2 regions of the Nodularia chucula CCY0103 genome follow, and region 1 is predicted to be linked to the other one. Evidence: predicted binding sites of a transcription regulator. Region 1 holds the regulator's gene; the other holds the start of a gene.
What was found. Region 1 encodes NtcA, which controls nitrogen genes in cyanobacteria. Its sites were predicted from a motif close to TNTGTANNNNNNNNTACANA; they were not measured.

Region 1 (14,050 bases):
TCACTTTTTACCCATTTTGTTTGACCCCAAAACCCTACAGTCTTGCTTAGAATCTCGTTGTCCCAGGATATGAGTGCTGTTCTCAGTTCTGTGATTTAGCATTTAGACTATATTTTTGAAAGTTATTTTTGGCATCATTTAGGAATTGCATTATTATTTATGAACCCAGAGGAATCTCAAAACCCAGAACAGATTGATGAGTGGTTGGAACAAATTGAACCAGAAAAACCCCAGGAAGAAAAATCATCTGTTGTAGAGTCAGTTATGGAAATTCCATCTACTGACACAGAACCAAATCATCCCCATATTGAGCCAATCATATCTGATCCAGAAGTGGCAGATATTCAATTTGCGGTTGATTCAGAAATAGCAACTCCTGTGGTGGAGTCGGAATTACCAGATAATTCACCAGAGAAATTGGCTGAGTTACAACGCACAGAAGCATCTCTGAAGGCGGAAATAGCTAATCTCAAGGGGTCTTATCAAACCCTTCAGAAACAAATTAGTGAAACTCAAATTTCTTTAGGAAAACTTGTAAAAGAGTCCCTGGTGGACTTAGAACAACGGAAACAAGCTTTGCAAATTTCTGTGGAACAGCTAGAACGCCGCCAAGAACGCATCCGGAATGAAATGCGAACCACTTTTGCGGGAACATCCCAAGATTTAGCTATTCGAGTCCAGGGGTTTAAAGATTATCTCACGGGTAGTTTACAGGATTTGGCTATGTCAGCCGAGCAATTGCAACTGACACCACCAGTGATTGTAGAACCGGTAAAATCTGTTGTCCGGGAGGTGAAACCACCTGAAACACAGCCAGGAACACCACAATTTGCCCAGCAGCAGTTTCAAGAGACTACAAATAAAATTCGCCGCTTGATTGACCAATATCGTAATAAACCAGATTATTATGGTCCGCCTTGGCAATTGCGCCGGACTTTTGAACCTGTCCATGCGGAACGTGTGAGTGATTGGTTCTTTAACCAAGGTGGACGGGGTGCTTTGCGAACTATGGGTAGCCGAGTACAAAATATTTTGATTGCTGCGGCGGTGGCTTCTATTTTACACAGGTTATATGGCGACCGTATCCGCACTTTGGTTTTAGCTAATTCTCCAGAACGTTTGGGTGAATGGCGGCGCGGTTTACAAGACTGTTTAGGAATTGGTCGCCCAGATTTTGGCCCGGATAAAGGTGTGGGTTTGTTTGAAACCCCTGATGCTTTGGCGGTGAAAGCTGACCGACTGGTTAAGGCTAATCAATTACCTTTAATTATCATTGATGATTCGGAAGAACAAATTAGTTTAGCCATGTTGCAATTTCCTTTATGGTTGGCGTTCGCTCCTGACCCTAAAACTGTGCGAAATTACAATGATGATTTTTAGATGAGATGGCGAGGACTAAAGTCCTCACTACGAGCTTTTAACTATTTGTTCAGTTTTAATTAATTATGGCTATTTGGTTGAGTTTGTGTGGTGTTGCTTTAGTCCTGAGTTATTTTTTGGGTTCTTTTCCCACTGGTTATATTGCTGGAAAGCAGTTACAGGGAATTGATATTCGCCAAGTGGGTTCTGGTTCCACTGGCGCAACTAATGTGTTAAGGACTTTGGGGAAGGGACCGGGAGCTTTTGTTTTACTGGTTGATTGCTTGAAGGGTGTTTTAGCGATCGCACTCATTTACTGGTTATTCTCTTTTGCTCCTAGTGAAAATCTTATCCCCTCACAGGTAGATATTCTCGTTTGGCAACCCTGGCTCATTACTTTATCTGGTTTATGCGCCATTTTGGGACACAGTAAATCTATCTTTTTGGGCTTTTCTGGTGGTAAGTCTGTGGCTACTAGTTTAGGAATTTTATTAGCCATGAATTGGCAAGTGGGTTTAGCGACAGCAGCTGTTTTTGGTCTATGTATTGCTGTATCCCGAATTGTATCATTGAGTTCTATTACTGGTGCGATCGCAGTGCCGATTTTGATGTTAGTTCTACATCAACCACTACCTTATATTCTCTTTGGCATTGCTGGGGGATTGTATGTAATTTTACGTCATCGTGGTAATATTGAGCGTTTGCTTGCAGGTATGGAACCTAAAATTGGTCAGAAGTTAGCACCGGAAAAAGCTGTTGATGGCTGATAGAGCAATTTCCATTCAAGTGAGGTAAACGCAGATGGACGCAGATAAACGCAGATAATTTTGTAGTTTTTTCTCGACTATGAAATTCTTTGACCCAATGGTACATTTTTATCTGGTTGAATTAACACAACTTCGCCATTTTCTACAACTACGCCTAAGACTAAGACTTCTGACATGAAATCAGCGATTTGGCGAGGGGGAAAATTAGTCACAGCCAAGATTAATCTATTGTTTAACTGTTCTAAAGAGTAAAGTTTAGTAATCTGGGCGCTTGATTTTTTTACGCCCAAATCACCGAAATCTATCCACAATTTGTAAGCTGGTTTTCGTGCTTGGGGAAAATCGGCAACTTTGATAATTTTCCCTACACGGATTTCTACTTTTTCAAAGTCAGCATAATTGATTTGTGTCATTTACCTGTGAGTTTCACTAGACCAATACCACCAAAGTATAGTCCTAAGACTGCTCCTGCTAATAAACTTTGGGTCAGGGGGTCAGTGGAAGGGGTAAGGACAGCGCCGAGAACTACTGCTCCCATAATGACAAACCGCCAACCGGAAATCATTTTTGTAGAAGAGACAATTCCTAAGTTAGCTAGTAATAGTTGGATAATGGGAATTTGAAATGCTAGACCAGTGCTAAATAACAGTAGCAGCACAAATTCAAAGTATTTATCAATTGACCACAGTTGGTCTACTACATCTTCACCATAGCTAATGAAAAAATTCAAGGCTGCGGGTATCAGCAGTAAATAGGCAAATACTAACCCAGCGAAAAATAATACAGTGGAACCCGAAACAATGGGACCAATGAAGCGCCGTTCTCGACGAGTTAGTCCGGGGAGAATGAACTGAAGAATTTGGTAGAGAATGAAGGGGCTAGAAAGTACCAAGCCACTGTACCCTGCGACTTTGATGGAGACAAAGAAATATTCTCCCGGAGCAAGTTGGAGAAATTTTACCCCCTGGGCTGGGACTTCTAGTAATTTCACAATTGGCTTCACGGCTAAAAAACAGCCAACCATACCCACTACGACAGCAATGAGAGAATAGAAAATCCGTTGTCTTAACTCTTCTAGATGGTCAAAGAGTGACATTTCCACTTCATCGGGAAAGTCATTGAGCGCATTCATTTCTGAGTTGCCGTATTCCTCCTGTGGTATTTCAGGAGTAGTTACAGCTTCAACATCTTGTAAGGGTGTCATGAGTCAGCTTAATAGGCAACATTTGTTAACTATTGTATCCGGCTAAGGAACGACTTAACTATGTTTTTAGTTCGATGAAGATTGTGATGGTCTTTGGGTTAATTGGGTATGTGCATCGGAATATTGGGCTACTTTGGCGGACATTTCTGGGTTGTAAAGTCGCAAATAGTTCCAGTAGTTGCCAAATACTTGGCGGACATAATTTTTAGTTTCATTAAAGGGAATGTCTTCGACAAAATCATCTGGGTCATTTTTCCCGATAGTCCGCAGCCACCGGGCGACGTTGCCAGGGCCAGCATTATAACTGGCGATCGCTAACATGGAGTCATTGTTATACTGCCGATGGGTATAGTCTAAATACCAAGTTCCCAAATTAATATTTTCGTTGGGGTCTTCTAAGTTGAGATTTTTGGTATCTAAGTTAATTTGAGGAGCAATCCATTCACCTGTACTGGGCATAATCTGCATTAAACCAGTCGCGCCGACAACGGATCTAATTTTTGGCTCAAACATCGACTCCTGACGCATCAAGCCAATCACCAGTAAAGAATTTAACTGCCGTTCCCCAGACCATTTTTTAATTTCCTGGCGATACAGAAAAGGATAGCGGGCTTGCCAATAAGTCACTTGTTTACTCAAAGCCTGATATTCCGCTTGTTCCTCCGGTGTTTCCCGGTCTTCTAAGCGAGAAATCAGGTTAATGGCTGAGAGATTTTGTCCCCTAGTTAATCGAATTAATCCTTCCGTAAATTGTTCAGCTACGGTGGGCTGGGTTTTATTCAAAAATTCTGTTTCCCATTGCAACCAAGCATCCCGGTCTTCACCTAGCAAATACAGTTCTTTAAAGGTTTCTGAACCGGCGGGAGGAACTGGACGTTGATGGGGAATTACTTCTGGTTGTAAGTCGCGCACAGTGTCAAAGTTGCCCACATTCAGCCCCAAGCTGACAGCTGAACGCCAAGCATAGTAAGAGTAAGGAAAATTACTTAGTACATACTCATAGGCAGATTTGGCTTCTGCGGCATTTCCTAATCTCGTTGCCCATTTACCTACCCAAAAACCTGCTCTGGGAGCCAAAATACTGCTATGGTTATCCGTAGCGATTGGTTGCGCCCATTCCCAAGCGGCGGCATAATTGTTCGCTTTGGCTTGCTCTTGGGCTTTGTTCCAGCGATACTCGGCGGCGTGATTAGAGCTACCATATTCAGTTAATAACAATTGCCAAGCCTGTTGAGCTGCGGCTGGGTTTTTCAGTCCTTCGTAAATTCTGGCTTTTTCTACTACGGCTCTACTTGCTTGTTGGGGATAATTAGTAATAATCCGCTCCAGGTAGACTAAAGCATCTTGACGGCTGCTGGCCAGTTCTGACAAACGTAATAAAGCTAGTCCGCTTTCGCTAGCATCGGGGAATTTTTGCACTAATTGATTATAGATGGCGATCGCCTTTTCCTGTTGCTGACCTCCTATCTGTATCCCCCTAGCCGCGCGGTAAAGATTACGGGGTGATTCCGGTGCTGCCACATAAGCCTCTCCAGCTTTAGCAAATTGATTATTTTCCCAATAAGCAGTACCCACAATTTCCCATTGTTCAGCTGTGAGATTAGGCTGTTTCACCAGTTGATCTAACACCCCCACAATACCAGCTCTATTAAAGGCATATTGCCCTAAAATTAACCTTAAATCTGGTTGATTGGGATTTTCTTGTAACCGTTTGTCAATAATATCCCAGGTCAGAGGATTAGACGGAAATTCGGCGATCGCTGTATCCTGATGTTCAGGAAGTGCAATCATATACAGAGCTTTAGCCTTTCCCGCCTCATTGGGATACTCTCGCAATACCCTTTGTCGCAAATCTGAAGCTTTACCACTCTCACCCAAGATATCTTCTGCCTGTGCCTGTTTCAATAAAATATAAGGGCCAAGACTAGGATAAGTTCTTTCTAATCCTTGCAACAAACTTAAAGCCTTGTCTGCCTCTCTGACATTAATTAAATCACTAGCTAACAAATAACGAGCGCGTTCTCTCTCTGGTGAACTAGAACCATTAGCAATAGCTTCTAATTTCTCAGCCCTTTCCTGTGGAGACAATGATAATAGTGGAAATACGTCGGAATTAGCTTGATTAGCTGTAGAGATTTGTTCCGGCGCATTTCCCACCACATTCAACCATCCTCCGAAATGTTTGGCAATTTCAGGTGCTGATACAACTGCCCCAGCTGAAAAGGCAAACAGTGCCGCACAAACAATGAGAGTGATGTGTTTTTTTTGCATTTTTTTCAGCATGAATACTTACTGGTGACAGCTAGATGGTAAGGTTTTTGGTCGATTTTTGTAATTTTCGATGCTATTTAAGGTGTATTTTATAGCAATACGACTAATTGCACCTCATATCTTTTAACGTTTTTGCTATCAACGTTACAATCCTTCAGGAGATTAATTAAGGCTTTTAGCATTTTACCGAAACTGGCAAAATTTCTCCTCTATTGATTTTTGTATAGATTTTGTCCAAATTTTAGCCAATTTCGCCCATAAAACCGGACTAATTCACCTAAATATCCTGGGAGTTTGACAGCCCTGTAGCTGGAAATCAGCGAGGAACAACCTACGATAGTCAGCTAAAAAAACAAAGCGTACTAACATATAGCAAGATATCAAAGCCGTGCTGATTAGTATGCAGAACCTGAGTAACGAAAGTCTAGAAATCGCCAAAAGTCTTTATCAGGCTGGAAAAATTAACTTTGAAAATGGCAAGTATCGAGAAGCTGTAGAAAATTTGGAAAAAGCCAGCGCTCTTTTATCTCGAAATTCTCCCCTTGGGGGTGAGGTAGAAATTTGGCTAGTGACAGCCTACGAAGCCGCCGGAAGGACTGAAGAAGCTATCACCCTATGTCAACAATTGCAACGCCATCCTTTCCCAGAAACTAGTAAGCAAGCCAAGCAGTTACTGTACATTTTAAAAGCGCCTAAACTGCAACGTCCCAGTGAATGGATGACGGAAATCCCAGATTTAGGAACATTGTCTGATAATGAGCGTAAAATTCGTGCCGCAGCCCAGCCCCAGAAATCTTCTCCTTCCCAACCTAATGAACCAGAATTAGTGGATTTGAGCCAAGTTAATACTCAAGATAATCGCTTTATTTGGGTAGCACTAATTGTTATTGTGTTAACAATATTCTATTTAACTTGGTTGAGTTTTTAGTCAAGATTAGTTACAAACATTTGACTTTTTGGGACATATATAGATGAATTATTCTAATTTGCGGAAGATTTTGCTCAGATTTATCAGGGGATTAAGTTTTGTTCTGAGCAGAATAGGTTTATTGATCAAAGTGACGACTAAAAATCTGATGAATAGCATATTTCCGCTCAAAAATCCGGTTTTGTGGCTGGTGGTGCTAACATCACTGCTACTAACTGGTTGTGTTGATTACGATGCAGGGGTAAACTTCAAAAACTCCAATCGTGGGGAAATAGTACAGCATATTAAGTTAGCAGAACGACTCACCAACTTTAGTGGCGATTATGTCTATGAATGGTTACACAGTATAGAACGCCGCACTCGTCAACTAGAAGGGACAACAAAACGAATTTCTTCAGAAGAAATTATCGTGAAAATTCCTTTTAGTAATGGACAAGAGTTGCAAGAAAAATTTAATGATTTTTTTAACTCTCGTACTAATCAAACAGCCCAGACTGTTAAGAAAGGATCGGCATCGGAACTACCGCAAATTGAATCTAATTTAATCATCGCGCAAAATAATTTTCTGCTGCTGGTGAGAAATCGCTTAATTTATGATTTAGACTTGCGATCGCTCTCATTAATTGCCAGCAGGGGTAATGTCCTCTCAGATACAGCATCAATTCTCGACTTAAAATTTAGCTTAACCACCCCTTGGGGAGCCAGAAATATTCAAAAAACCGCAACTGCTATCCAGCCGCAAAAGCAAGGCAAGGAATTAGTCTGGCAGATGAAAGCAGGGCAACTCAACCATATAGAAGTAGTGTTCTGGTTGCCTAGTCCTCTGGGTATTGGTGGTTTGTTAATTATCCTGTTTATCTGGGGAGGAATTTACTTAAGATATCGTTTTATGCCAGACCCCAGAGTGCAATTTGTCTCTGATACCAAGGTAGCAGTCACTAAGTAAGGCAGGAGTGTGGGAGGTGTGGGAAGTGTGGGAGGTGTGGGGGGAAAGATTGTTACTTCCCAATACCCAGTCCCCAGTCCCCAGTCCCCAGTCCCCAGTCCCCAGTCCCCAGTCCCCACTCCCTTCTTCACGGAGACAAACGCTGAATTTTCCAACTGTCATCGATGCGAGTATATAGCAGGCGGTCATGGAGACGACTGGGGCGACCTTGCCAAAACTCAATTTGGCTGGGAATAATACGGTAGCCTCCCCAATGGGGTGGGCGAGGAACTTCTTGATTTTCATATCTGTGCTGAAATTCCTGCAATTGTTGTTCTAACACTTCCCTACCAGCAATTACTTCACTTTGATTAGAAGCCCAAGCACCTAAGCGACTATTGGGGGGACGCATTTCAAAGTAGCTATCAGACTGTTTTGAGGAAATTTTCTCTACTGTTCCGACAATTCTGACTTGGCGTTCTAATTCTGCCCACCAAAAGACTAGGGCGGCTTGGGGATTTGTTGCTAGTTCTTGTCCTTTATGACTGTTGTAGTTGGTGAATAAAACAAAGCCTCGTTCATCAAAATCTTTGAGTAGCACCATTCTGGCGGCGGGCTGACCATCCGGTGTGGCTGTGGCTAGAGTCATGGCATTAGGTTCAGGTAGTTGGGCTGCTAATGCTTGTTCAAACCATTTTTTAAATTGAATAAAAGGATTGGGGTTAATTTCGGTTTTGCTTAAACCTTCTAAAGTGTAATCTTTGCGGAGGTCGGCTACGGTTTTATCCATGTGTCAGTTTGTTTATTTTCAATAAGTTTGGTAAATAAAAGAAGTAGCCTATTGATTGGGCTGTTATCCCACACGTGACACAAAGCATTGTGAGTGCCAAACGTCTTCCAGAAACTACTGCCCATGTCAGAATTATCCGTCAATCGTGGCCACTCGGCTTGCTTGAAGGTGAAGTTAGTGCGGGTAATTTTGAGTGGCATTTCCAATGGCATTTTCGCCGAGGAGAATTGTCTGTTAAGCCTTCTCAAGGTCGGGCTTTGATTAAAGAGCCTCTTGGTCGTTTTTTAGAACAACAGGACTATAAGTTGGAGCCGGGGGGCGATTATGCTTTTACCATTAGGGCTGAACTTTAGTGATTAGCACTTTGCTGAGGATTAATTATTGGTGGTGAGGCGATTTAGGTATCTTTCAATTAACAGGAGGGCAACTATATCATCTATGGGTCTGGGTGGCTGTCTCATGCCCTGTGGGAGGAGTTTGGTTAGGCCTTTTGGGGGATACATTTGCCAATAGCGATCGCGTGCTTCTAAGGTGCTGTAGCGCTCATCTACTAGAATGATGCTCAGTTGCTCTAACAATGCTGCGCTTAATTGCTGTTTCCACTGTTTAGCGGTGGTTTGATTACCCATGACTAGTAAGGACACGGGAAACTGTTGGCGCAGGGTTTCAATGGTGGCGATCGCCTTTGGTGCTGTCACAACTTGGTGATAGTATAATTGCCTATCTAATCCCATGACTGCTAAACCACATTTATCTCTACCGGGATCGAAACCTAAGATCACTGGTTGTGTTGGTGAAAATTCACTGAAAGTCATAATAGGGGGGAGTAGGGAATAGGGAGTAGGGAGTAGGCTTGAAACTATTTAATTGTCAGCGTTTGATTATTTAATGATTTTTAATAATTATTTAACTGTCTGCTCAGGGTAAATTTTAAGTGCTAAAAACTACTTCACCATCAATTAAAGCTAAAAGTCTAATTCTTAAAGGTCCTGCTGTATAGGTATCTTCCATCGCTATGGCTTTGATTTCTAATGGTTGATCATACTGCCTAAGTTGAAAATAAAAGCGTAAATGAGAACCTTCTCTTAACAAACCCTCGACAATACCAGCATTACGCGCCCGAAATTCCGAGGCAGAAATCAGCAAATCCAATCGCTGTGATAGCTGATAAGGTGTCATCATTTTGGGATCAGCCGTACTTGTCGCTAGTATTTCACCTGCGGAAAATACCAATTGATTGCGGGCAGCATCTGCAAAAAATTCTATCTGGTTTTCGCCTCTCACATAATTACCAGCAGAAAAAATGCGGATAACGTATTCTCTCCCATCCTGAATCTGTTGACTCAATTGCTCTATTCTGTCTGGGGTAATCAGTAGAAGTTGCTTATTTGCTGGAATTTCCCCTGGTTCAGTTAATTGAATATTGGCATTTTGGTTAGCTGTTTGCAAAAGCTGCACAACTACTTTCTGGGCTGCACTAGGTTGATTGACACGAACCACATTGGCAGCCAAAACTTGATTACGAACTAACGCTAATTTACCTAAACGCAGGTCACGGTAAGACTGATAAAATTTTTCTAGTCTGGCGACTTCTTGCTCTAAATAATTCTGTTGTCTTTCCAATTCTTTGAGGCGAGACTCTCTCAGGGCTATCACTTCTTCTCGCGCCGTAATTTCTTGATTACGTTGTTTAATCATGCCATCAAGTTCAGCTATTTTGCCATCGCGCTCGTCAACGGCTATTTTAGCCTCATCAATGGCTTTTTGAGCTTCTACATAGACTCGTTCTCGTTCTGCCTTCAGTTCTTCAATAGCTCCCTGCAATGCCTCTCTTTGGTCATAAACGCTTTGCAGTTCTGTTAAAGCCTCTTGATACTGATTGACTACTGCACCTAATTGGCTTTGGGTACTTTTAAGTTGAGTTGCGGTTGCTTGTTGTTTAGCATTTGCAGCTTGCAAAGACTTGTTAATTACCTGTAACTTTTGCTCTGCTTTGCTTTGTTCCAGTCTAGCTGTATTTAATTCTGTTTCTACTTGACTTTTTTCGGTTTCGGCAACTTTCAACTGTTCCCTCTGATTTCTCAGGTCTTTTTGAATATCTTCTAACTCAAATACACCTTGGCGCAAGCCTTCATCAGCCGCAAATAATATCCCTAATGTGGAAGCCGAAATTAATCCGCCTGTAAATATCGTTACCAATACAGCAGTTTTTTTCGGACGTAGGTTAAACAGTGAGAGGCGTGCTTTACCCACCCGTGTGCCAATGCGATCGCCCACGGTGGCGATTACGCCCCCCAAAATTAAAATTGCCGCTATCAGGATGTACCCGGTGGTCATTGTGAGCTATCGTTCACTTCAGGTGTCGGAGGCATAATGCGTCCAGATACAGCCTACTACTTTCAATGATGATCTTGTAGAGGATGGGAGATAGGCAATACCGGAAATTAATCATAATTTTAGATTTTTCTCCAGCTATGGGTGTAATTTTCCAGAACACAACATTTGCCATCCCATCTCCCATAGTTCTAGGTAAACTGCTTACTCAACGTAACAGGTTTATGCACAGTAATCTTCTTTTTGTGGATAGAAATCATTTGTTTCTCTCGCAAGTCTCCTAATAAGCGAGTGACAGTGACTCGTGTGGAACCAATTGCTTCGGCGATCGCCTGATGAGATAATTTCAGATCAATCGTAATCCCATCTGTCGAAGGAACACCAAAATCACGGCAAAGAATTAACAAAAAACTCACCAACCTAGAACCCATATCGCGGTGAGCCAAGGTTTCAATCATCATCTCCGTCTGTAAAATCCGCGAAGAAAGGCCTCGCAGCATCAACATTGATAATTCTGGATTTTCCTTTAAGGCTTGCTCTACTTGTTCAATTGGCGCTGACAGTAACTCTACAGGTGTAAAAGCCACTGCATGGTAAAACCTATCGGACTTGTTTCCCGTCAGTAATGACAACACACCAAAAACACTATTTTCCCGTAGCAGTGCTACCGTTATTTCCTCTCCTGCCTCATATACCCTGGAAAGTTTCACAGCACCCTTCAAAAGAAAATAAACTCGTTCAGCAGGATCGCCGGGAAAAAATATTGTTTTATTGCGTTCAAACGTTTCTACAACTGGAGGAAATGCCCCCGTTGCCATCTGGCGAAATACATTTGCTAGGGCTTTGTCTTGTGTCACGATCATCTCCCTTCCCCTACCCAATGCCGGAAAAACAAAAACTGATTACCTAAGAATACACCTGAAAAATCAATAAAGCACCGTCAACCTTTCTGTGCATTCCTATACTTAAACCCATAACTTCATAGCTATTTGTTCACAATGATACATAATTTTTGCTGTTTTTAGCTAGTAGTTGTTATAAGTACTTACACAGTTCTGGTCATCAGGTTTTTTAGGAAAAAATTCACGATATCTTGAGAATCTCTTCAGGATTATCTGGAGAAACTTTTCATAAAAGGTTGATTTTGATCACGATTTTGGCAAATGATCTCGACAATGAAGACAAACTCGCGTCAGATTCTAGTATGCTCCTAATAATTGATCACATTTAAATTTTGTATGCTAAATCTGACTGGAAAAAACGCCTTAGTTACAGGAATTGCCAATAACCGTTCCATCGCCTGGGGCATTGCTCAACAACTGCATAAAGCCGGCGCTAACTTGGGTATTACCTACCTCCCAGATGAGCGTGGGAAAATGGAGAAAAAGGTGGCGGAATTAGTAGAACCTCTCAACCCCAGCTTATTTGTTCCCTGTAATGTCCAAGATGACGCACAGGTGCAATCCACCTTTGAAGCCGTGCGCGACCAGTGGGGAAAATTAGACATTCTCATCCACTGTCTAGCCTTCGCCAATAGAGATGATTTGACTGGTGGTTTTAGTCAAACCTCACGTTCTGGTTTCAAAACAGCGTTAGAAATCAGCACCTATTCCTTAGTGCAGTTAAGCGGTGCAGCCCAACCCCTAATGACAGAAGGTGGTAGCATTATCACTTTGACATATTTGGGAGGAGTGAGAGCAATTCCTAACTACAACGTTATGGGAGTAGCCAAAGCCGGATTAGAATCTAGTGTACGTTATTTGGCTGCTGAATTGGGGCCGCAAAATATTCGCGTCAATGCCATTTCCGCAGGACCAATACGCACCTTAGCATCTTCCGCAGTGGGAGGAATTTTAGATATGATTCACCATGTAGAAGAAGTAGCGCCCCTGCGACGCACTGTCACCCAGCAAGAAGTAGGGAATACTGCGGCCTTCTTGGCTAGCGATTTAGCCAGTGGCATTACAGGACAAGTTTTATACGTCGATGCCGGCTACGAAATAATGGGAATGTAATCATTAATTATTACTCCCTCCTGCACCCTGCCCCCTGCGTCCCTCTGCCTCTTCCCCCCTGCACCCTGCACCCTGCACCCCTGCCTCTTCCCCACACTTCCCACTCATGCAAACAGAAACCCTGAATTTAAATCAAACTGCCCGCGTTGCTTCTGTTCATCGCACTACTGGCGAAACAGATATCAAAGTCACGATTAACTTGGATGGTACAGGCATTTGTACCGCCGCCACTGGGATTCCATTTTTGGATCATATGTTGCATCAAATTTCTTCCCACGGGTTGATTGATTTAAATGTCCAAGCCCAAGGAGACTGGGAAATTGATGACCACCACACTAATGAAGATGTGGGCATAACTTTAGGACAGGCTTTTTGTCAAGCGTTGGGTAACAGAAAAGGTATTGTGCGTTTTGGTAATTTTCTGGCTCCCCTGGATGAAGCTTTGATACAAGTGGCTCTGGATTTTTCTGGTAGACCTCATCTCAGCTATGGGTTACAAATTCCTACCCAGCGTGTGGGAACCTATGACACTCAACTAGTACGGGAGTTTTTTGTGGCGTTGGTTAATCATAGCCAAATGACTCTGCATATTCGTCAATTGGATGGCATTAATTCCCATCATATTATTGAGGCGACATTTAAAGCTTTTGCTAGGGCTACCCGGATGGCTGTGGAAATTGATTCTCGTCGTGCTGGTACAATTCCTAGCTCTAAGGGTATTCTATAGTGTAGTGAGGCTAAAGGAACCACTGAAGTTCTCAATTGGTAATTGATTAACTATGTGGTAGTTGTAACATGAAATCTGATGTAGAAATCCCTGAAAATCAACTGAATACTATGGATAACCCGCCAGTAGTCCTAACTGCTGATTTGCGAAAAGTCTATCGTACGGGTTTTTGGATGAATCAAAAAATTGTCTCTCTTAAAAGCTGTTCTGTTAAGGTGAATAAAGGGGAGACTTTTGGGTTATTAGGGCCGAATGGCGCTGGGAAAACAACTCTTTTAAAGCTGTTGTTGGGAATTATTCGCCCTAGTTCTGGTAAGGGTTTGTTATTGGGTAAGCCCCTGGGCGATCGCCATACTAAGCAAATGATTGGCTACCTCCCAGAAAATTCTTATTTATATGACTATCTCACTGGCTGGGAATTTCTGGAATTAGCGGCGGGGTTGTTCCAAATTCCCCAAAAAGTCCAACGGGAAAGGATTCCGCAATTGTTGGAACTGGTGGGTTTATCTATGGTTGATGCGCGGAAAAAGCCCATGCGTCGCTATTCTAAGGGGATGTTGCAGCGTGTGGGGATGGCGCAAGCACTGATTAATGATCCGGAGTTGATATTTCTGGATGAACCCATGTCTGGTTTAGATCCTTTGGGACGCTACCAAATGCGGGAAATTATTCTTTCACTGAAAGCCGCAGGTAAAACAATTTTCTTCAATAGCCATGTGCTGAGTGAAGT
Region 2 (5,450 bases), on a different contig from region 1:
TACTGAGTCCGGCTCAAGTGTCCGCACTATTGGGAATTGTCGCTTTACCTTGGATAATCAAACCAGTGTTTGGCTTTATTTCCGATGGCTTACCTATATTTGGCTACCGTCGCCGTCCCTATTTAATCCTCTCTGGGTTATTAGGAGCGATTTCTTGGGTATGTTTAGCCACCATAGTTCATAGTAGCTGGGCAGCGACATTGGCGATCGCCCTTGGTTCTCTTTCCGTCGCAGTCAGTGATGTCATAGTTGACTCATTAGTTGTGGAAAGAGCCAGAGTAGAATCACAAGCATCTGCTGGTTCATTACAATCCTTATGTTGGGGTGCTTCCGCATTGGGGGGTTTACTCACAGCGTACTTTAGCGGAATGCTATTAGAACATTTCACCACTCGCACCGTATTTTGGATTACCGCTTCATTTCCCCTCATCGTTTCCGCAGTAGCTTGGTTAATCGCTGAAACCCCAATTAGAAAAAATACTCAAGACAATCACAGCAATAATCCTCTCAGCACCAAACATCAACTCAAACAACTCCGCCAAGCAGTCACCCAAAAAGCCATTTGGCTACCCACAGCCTTTGTATTTGTCTGGTTAGCCACCCCCACAGCTGATGCAGCCTTCTTCTTCTTCAGCACCAACGAACTACATTTTCAACCGGAATTTTTAGGACGGGTAAGACTGGTAACAAGTGGTGCATCCTTAATTGGTATTTGGATTTTTCAACGCTTCCTCAAAAGTGTGTCATTCCGCACCATTTTTGCTTGGAGTACAGTGCTTTCCTCAGTCTTGGGAATGACAATGCTGCTGCTAGTGACTCATACCAACCGAACATTAGGTATAGATGACCACTGGTTTAGTTTAGGAGATAGCCTTATCCTCACAGTTATGGGACAAATCGCCTATATGCCAGTATTAGTCTTAGCAGCAAGATTATGTCCACCAGGAGTAGAAGCCACATTATTTGCTGTACTCATGTCAGTTTCTAACTTAGCAAATATGGTTTCATACGAATTTGGAGCCATCATCATGCACTGGCTAGGTATCACCGAAACGAACTTTGAACTACTGTGGCTATTAGTGATTATCACAAACCTCAGCACACTATTACCATTACCCTTCATTCGTTGGTTACCTGCTAACGACCCGCAAGCCGATTTACCAACATTACAACCAGCTGCGATAACTAATGGAGAGGAAGCATTGTTAACCAACTTATTACCCTAATTAATAAGCACCTTAATTTTCCTTCTTACCTTTGCGTCTCTGCGCCTAACGCACTTCGTGCTAGAGCTTACAGCAAGCTACGCGAACGCTACGCTGGTGCGTGACCTAATCCATATTTTCCATCAAATTTAACAACAGATGCAAACCTTAAAAACAGAAGAAAATTTAAGTCCCGAAAAATCCTATACTCGTGAAGATTGGCAAGGAGGATATAAATCCCTGACCCAAGAATATGACTATTGGATTGATGATGTAGAAGGACAAATTCCCCCAGAACTACAAGGGACATTATTTAGAAATGGTCCCGGTTTACTCGATATCAATGGACAATCGATTCATCACCCCTTTGATGGCGATGGAATGATTAGCCGCATCAGCTTTGCGAATGGTCGCGCCCATTTCCGTAACCGCTTTGTCCGCACAGAAGGCTATTTAGCAGAACAACAAGCGGGAAAAATCTTGTACAGAGGTGTCTTTGGTACGCAAAAACCCGGCGGTTGGTTAGCGAATATTTTCGACTTCAAAATTAAAAATATTGCCAATACTAACGTTATCTATTGGGGTGGTAAACTTTTAGCACTCTGGGAAGCAGCAGAACCCCATCAACTTGACCCCCAGACATTAGAAACTTTAGGTAAAGAATATTTCGATGGTGTACTCTCAACAGGTGAAGCTTTCAGCGCCCATCCCCGCTTTGACCCTAGTTGTAACCAAGACGGTGGCGCACCTTGTCTAGTAAATTTCTCCATTAAACCCGGACTATCCACCACAATTACGATATTTGAACTCAACCCAGACGGCAAAGTTGTCAGAAAACACGCTCATAGTGTTCCGGGTTTCTGTTTCATTCACGATTTTGTCATTACTCCCAATTACTGTATTTTCTTTCAAAATCCCGTCACCTTTAACCCCATACCCTTAGCCTTGGGAATACGTGCGGCTGGAGAATGTATCAAATTTCAGCCAAATCAACCCACTCAAATTATAGTGATTCCCCGTCACACTCAAGCAGGGGTAAAAATTCTCGAAACTCAGTCAGGCTTTGTATTTCACCACGCAAATGCTTTTGAAGTAGATAATGAAATTGTCATTGACTCCATTTGTTACGAAACACTCCCAGAAGTAGAACCAGCCAGCGACTTTCGCCAAGTTAATTTTGAAGCAATATCACCTGGTCAACTGTGGCGCTTCCATATTAATCTTGAGAATGGGAAAGTTTGCCAAAAAATGATTGAGAATCGCTGTTGTGAATTTCCCAGTATAAATCCTGAGCTTGTTGGAAGAGATTACCAATATTTATACATAGGTGCAGCGCATGGGGAAACAGGTAACGCTCCCCTGCAAGCATTACTAAAAATCGATTTAAAATCTGGAGAAAGACAACTTTGGAGCGCTGCGCCCCGTGGTTTCATCGGTGAGCCGATATTTGTCCCCCGCCCAGATGCACAAAAAGAAGATGATGGCTGGGTCTTAGCCTTAGTATATGATGCTACAGATAATCGGTCAGACTTAGTAATCTTAGATGCCAATAACTTCAATAAAGGTACAGTAGCCAGACTGCATCTCAAACATCATATTCCCTATGGACTACATGGCAACTTCACCAACGAAATCTAAGACTCCGCGAACCTTTGCGCTTCCCTCCGCGCCCCTCTGCGTTAACAAATTAAATTGTAACAAAAACTACAAAATCACCATTTTTTCTCCAGTCTAGGATAAGATCATCTCATACATATCCAGTACGCGAAGATACCGCGACTAGGAGAAGATTTTATGGTTTTCACATCTCCCTTACCGTTTGAAGCTGCTACTCCAGCGCACATTTGCCCATTTGATCAAGCTTGTAGTTACTTAGACGCAGCAGGTAAAGAATTAAAGCTAGATCAAGGTGTATTGGCAATTCTCAGTAATCCCCGCAAAGTAGTCACAGTTTCCATACCCGTGAAACTAGATAATGGTGAAATCCAAGTTCTAGCCGGACATCGGGTACAACACTCGGATATTTTAGGCCCCTATAAAGGTGGGATTCGTTACCATCCGGCTGTGACATTGCGGGAAGTTTCCGCCTTAGCCATGTTGATGACATGGAAATGTGCGTTATTGGGTATACCCTATGGCGGTGCGAAGGGAGGGATAGCCATAAATCCCAAAAGTTATAGTGTGGGAGAATTAGAAAGAATCAGTCGCCGCTATATCAGCGAATTAATTAAAGATATTGGTCCCTCTGTAGATATACCCGCCCCAGATATGGGTACTTCCGCCCGTGAGATGGCTTGGATGATGGATACTTATTCTGTCAACGTTGGTCATTCTGTCCCCGGAGTAGTTACTGGTAAACCCCTTTCTATTGGTGGTTCCTTGGGAAGAGAAATGGCCACTGGCAGAGGTGTCATGATTATTGTCCGTGAGGCATTAGCCACCCAAGGTAAATCCCTTGCAGGAGTGCGAGTAGTGATTCAAGGTTTCGGTAATGTCGGAGGTGCAGCAGCAGAATTATTACACGAAGCAGGAGCGAAGATTTTAGCTGTCTCCACAGGTTCAGGGGGTATTTATTCCCCAGATGGTCTTGATATTCCAGCATTAAAAGCCTACGCTGCCGAAAATAATAAAAGTATTGCAGGTTTTCCGCAAACAACACCCATTAGCAATGCAGATTTACTAACTTTAGATTGCGATGTTTTGATTCCAGCAGCTTTGGAGAATCAAATTACCAAAGAAAATGTGAATCTGGTACAAGCGCACATTGTCGCAGAAGCTGCTAATGGTCCAGTGACTTTGGAAGCTAATCAATTTCTAGAAGCGCATGGTGTAACCGTGCTACCAGATATTTTAGCTAATGCTGGGGGTGTTGTTGTTAGTTATTTGGAATGGGTGCAGGGTCTTTCTTATCTGTTTTGGGATGAGGAACGTGTGAATCATGAAATGGAAAAGTTAATGGTGCAAGCCTATCAACACGTGATTCAGCAGTCAAAGATTAGGCAAATTCCTCTACGTTTAGCAGCTTATACCTTGGGTGTGGGTAGAGTTGCACAGGCGCTTGCTGATAGAGGTCTTTATCCTTGAAGTGAGATACAAGAACCCCACCCCTAGCCCCTCCCCGCAAGCGAGGAGGGGCTATGATGTACCACGCAAAGGCGCAAAGGTACGAAGAAAGAAAATGGTAATTTTGGCATTTCGTAGTTTGATTCAGCCAGCAATGCCGTTAATTGTATGTGTGTATGTGATGTTACAACATAGATATGATTTAACACACAGAAGAGCCAAATTTAGAAATCAGGAAGAGCCTTTTTCTGCCAAACATGAGAGATTTTTGTGTATTGACGCTCTAATTCCACGTTTGCACAAGTTAAGGTACGCGCTTTTTCTTCAAGCGTGCTTACCTGTTTCCCAAAAGTAAAAGCAAACCCTAATAGAAATAATGAAAATACTCCTGCAAAACCTTGGTTAATAAGAGAAATGATACAACTACCAAATGCACCAACAAGTATAATTATTTGAGCCAGCGCTCCATACATATTAAGACGTACTACATTTTTATAGTCTTCTAGAGATTTTTCATCTGAGATCGCTGTATTTTGTTGTAAAAATTTCTCAAGTTGAGTTTTCACATAGAAAGATATAACAATCGATAGCAAGCACAGTCCAATATATGCAAAATGCAAAAACATTGTTTCACCCAATAAAAGTAGTTGTCTAACTTCTGCTTCACTGACGGCAGATGTTTTTTTATATCCTTAATCTCTAGTAAATATCTTGGGTAATTATGCGTAAAAATAGTTAATTATCTTTGACATCCGTAGGACACATAATTATTTCAATTTCAGTTTGCAATACTCGCGCTGCGGCAATTGCATCCCAATAAACATTCCATGTACTGCACTTTCTGCCACCGGGATGTGGGAAAATTCGATTAAATCTAAGATTTTACGTGTCGCACTGACGGCTGGTTAAATGTAGCAGTCGGCTGGAGTTACGACGATACCTAAAAGTTTGATATGCTCCTTAACAGCAGCATGGTTGCTAAATAATCATCAACGCCGCCATCATGATCCATTAATACAAGTTGTTTGGACATATAGGAGAATTAAAAAATGGATGAATTTATGGAAGCTGCGATCGCACAAGCAAAACAAGGTAGAAAAGAAGGTGGGATACCCATCGGTTCTATTCTCGTCAAAGATGGCAAGATTCTCGGTAGAGGACACAACAAACGTGTACAAGATG

Region 2: the regulator NtcA is predicted to act here: its motif matches at 2,897-2,916, upstream of ACM0OP_RS07220 (Glu/Leu/Phe/Val family dehydrogenase).

What each region holds. Positions count from the first base shown of each region.
Region 1 covers NZ_CAWUOL010000080.1:2,494-16,543, reverse strand. Annotated here, with positions in the region: gene ACM0OP_RS18595 (DUF3119 family protein) at 1-73, shown strand, start outside; gene ACM0OP_RS18590 (DUF3086 domain-containing protein) at 160-1,380, shown strand; gene plsY (glycerol-3-phosphate 1-O-acyltransferase PlsY) at 1,446-2,126, shown strand; gene ACM0OP_RS18580 (tRNA-binding protein) at 2,204-2,539, opposite strand; gene tatC (twin-arginine translocase subunit TatC) at 2,536-3,330, opposite strand; gene ACM0OP_RS18570 (lytic transglycosylase domain-containing protein) at 3,397-5,613, opposite strand; gene ACM0OP_RS18565 (tetratricopeptide repeat protein) at 6,002-6,529, shown strand; gene ACM0OP_RS18560 (DUF3153 domain-containing protein) at 6,573-7,475, shown strand; gene pdxH (pyridoxamine 5'-phosphate oxidase) at 7,603-8,244, opposite strand; gene ACM0OP_RS18550 (DUF3146 family protein) at 8,334-8,597, shown strand; gene ACM0OP_RS18545 (pre-16S rRNA-processing nuclease YqgF) at 8,619-9,059, opposite strand; gene ACM0OP_RS18540 (DUF3084 domain-containing protein) at 9,175-10,581, opposite strand; gene ntcA (global nitrogen regulator NtcA) at 10,770-11,441, opposite strand; gene fabI (enoyl-ACP reductase FabI) at 11,817-12,593, shown strand; gene hisB (imidazoleglycerol-phosphate dehydratase HisB) at 12,700-13,320, shown strand; gene ACM0OP_RS18520 (ABC transporter ATP-binding protein) at 13,389-14,050, shown strand, end outside.
Region 2 covers NZ_CAWUOL010000016.1:41,822-47,271, forward strand. Annotated here, with positions in the region: gene ACM0OP_RS07210 (folate/biopterin family MFS transporter) at 1-1,226, shown strand, start outside; gene ACM0OP_RS07215 (carotenoid oxygenase family protein) at 1,365-2,843, shown strand; gene ACM0OP_RS07220 (Glu/Leu/Phe/Val family dehydrogenase) at 3,000-4,289, shown strand; gene ACM0OP_RS07225 (hypothetical protein) at 4,493-4,834, opposite strand; partial or broken gene ACM0OP_RS07230 (nucleoside hydrolase) at 5,090-5,301, opposite strand; gene ACM0OP_RS07235 (nucleoside deaminase) at 5,318-5,450, shown strand, end outside.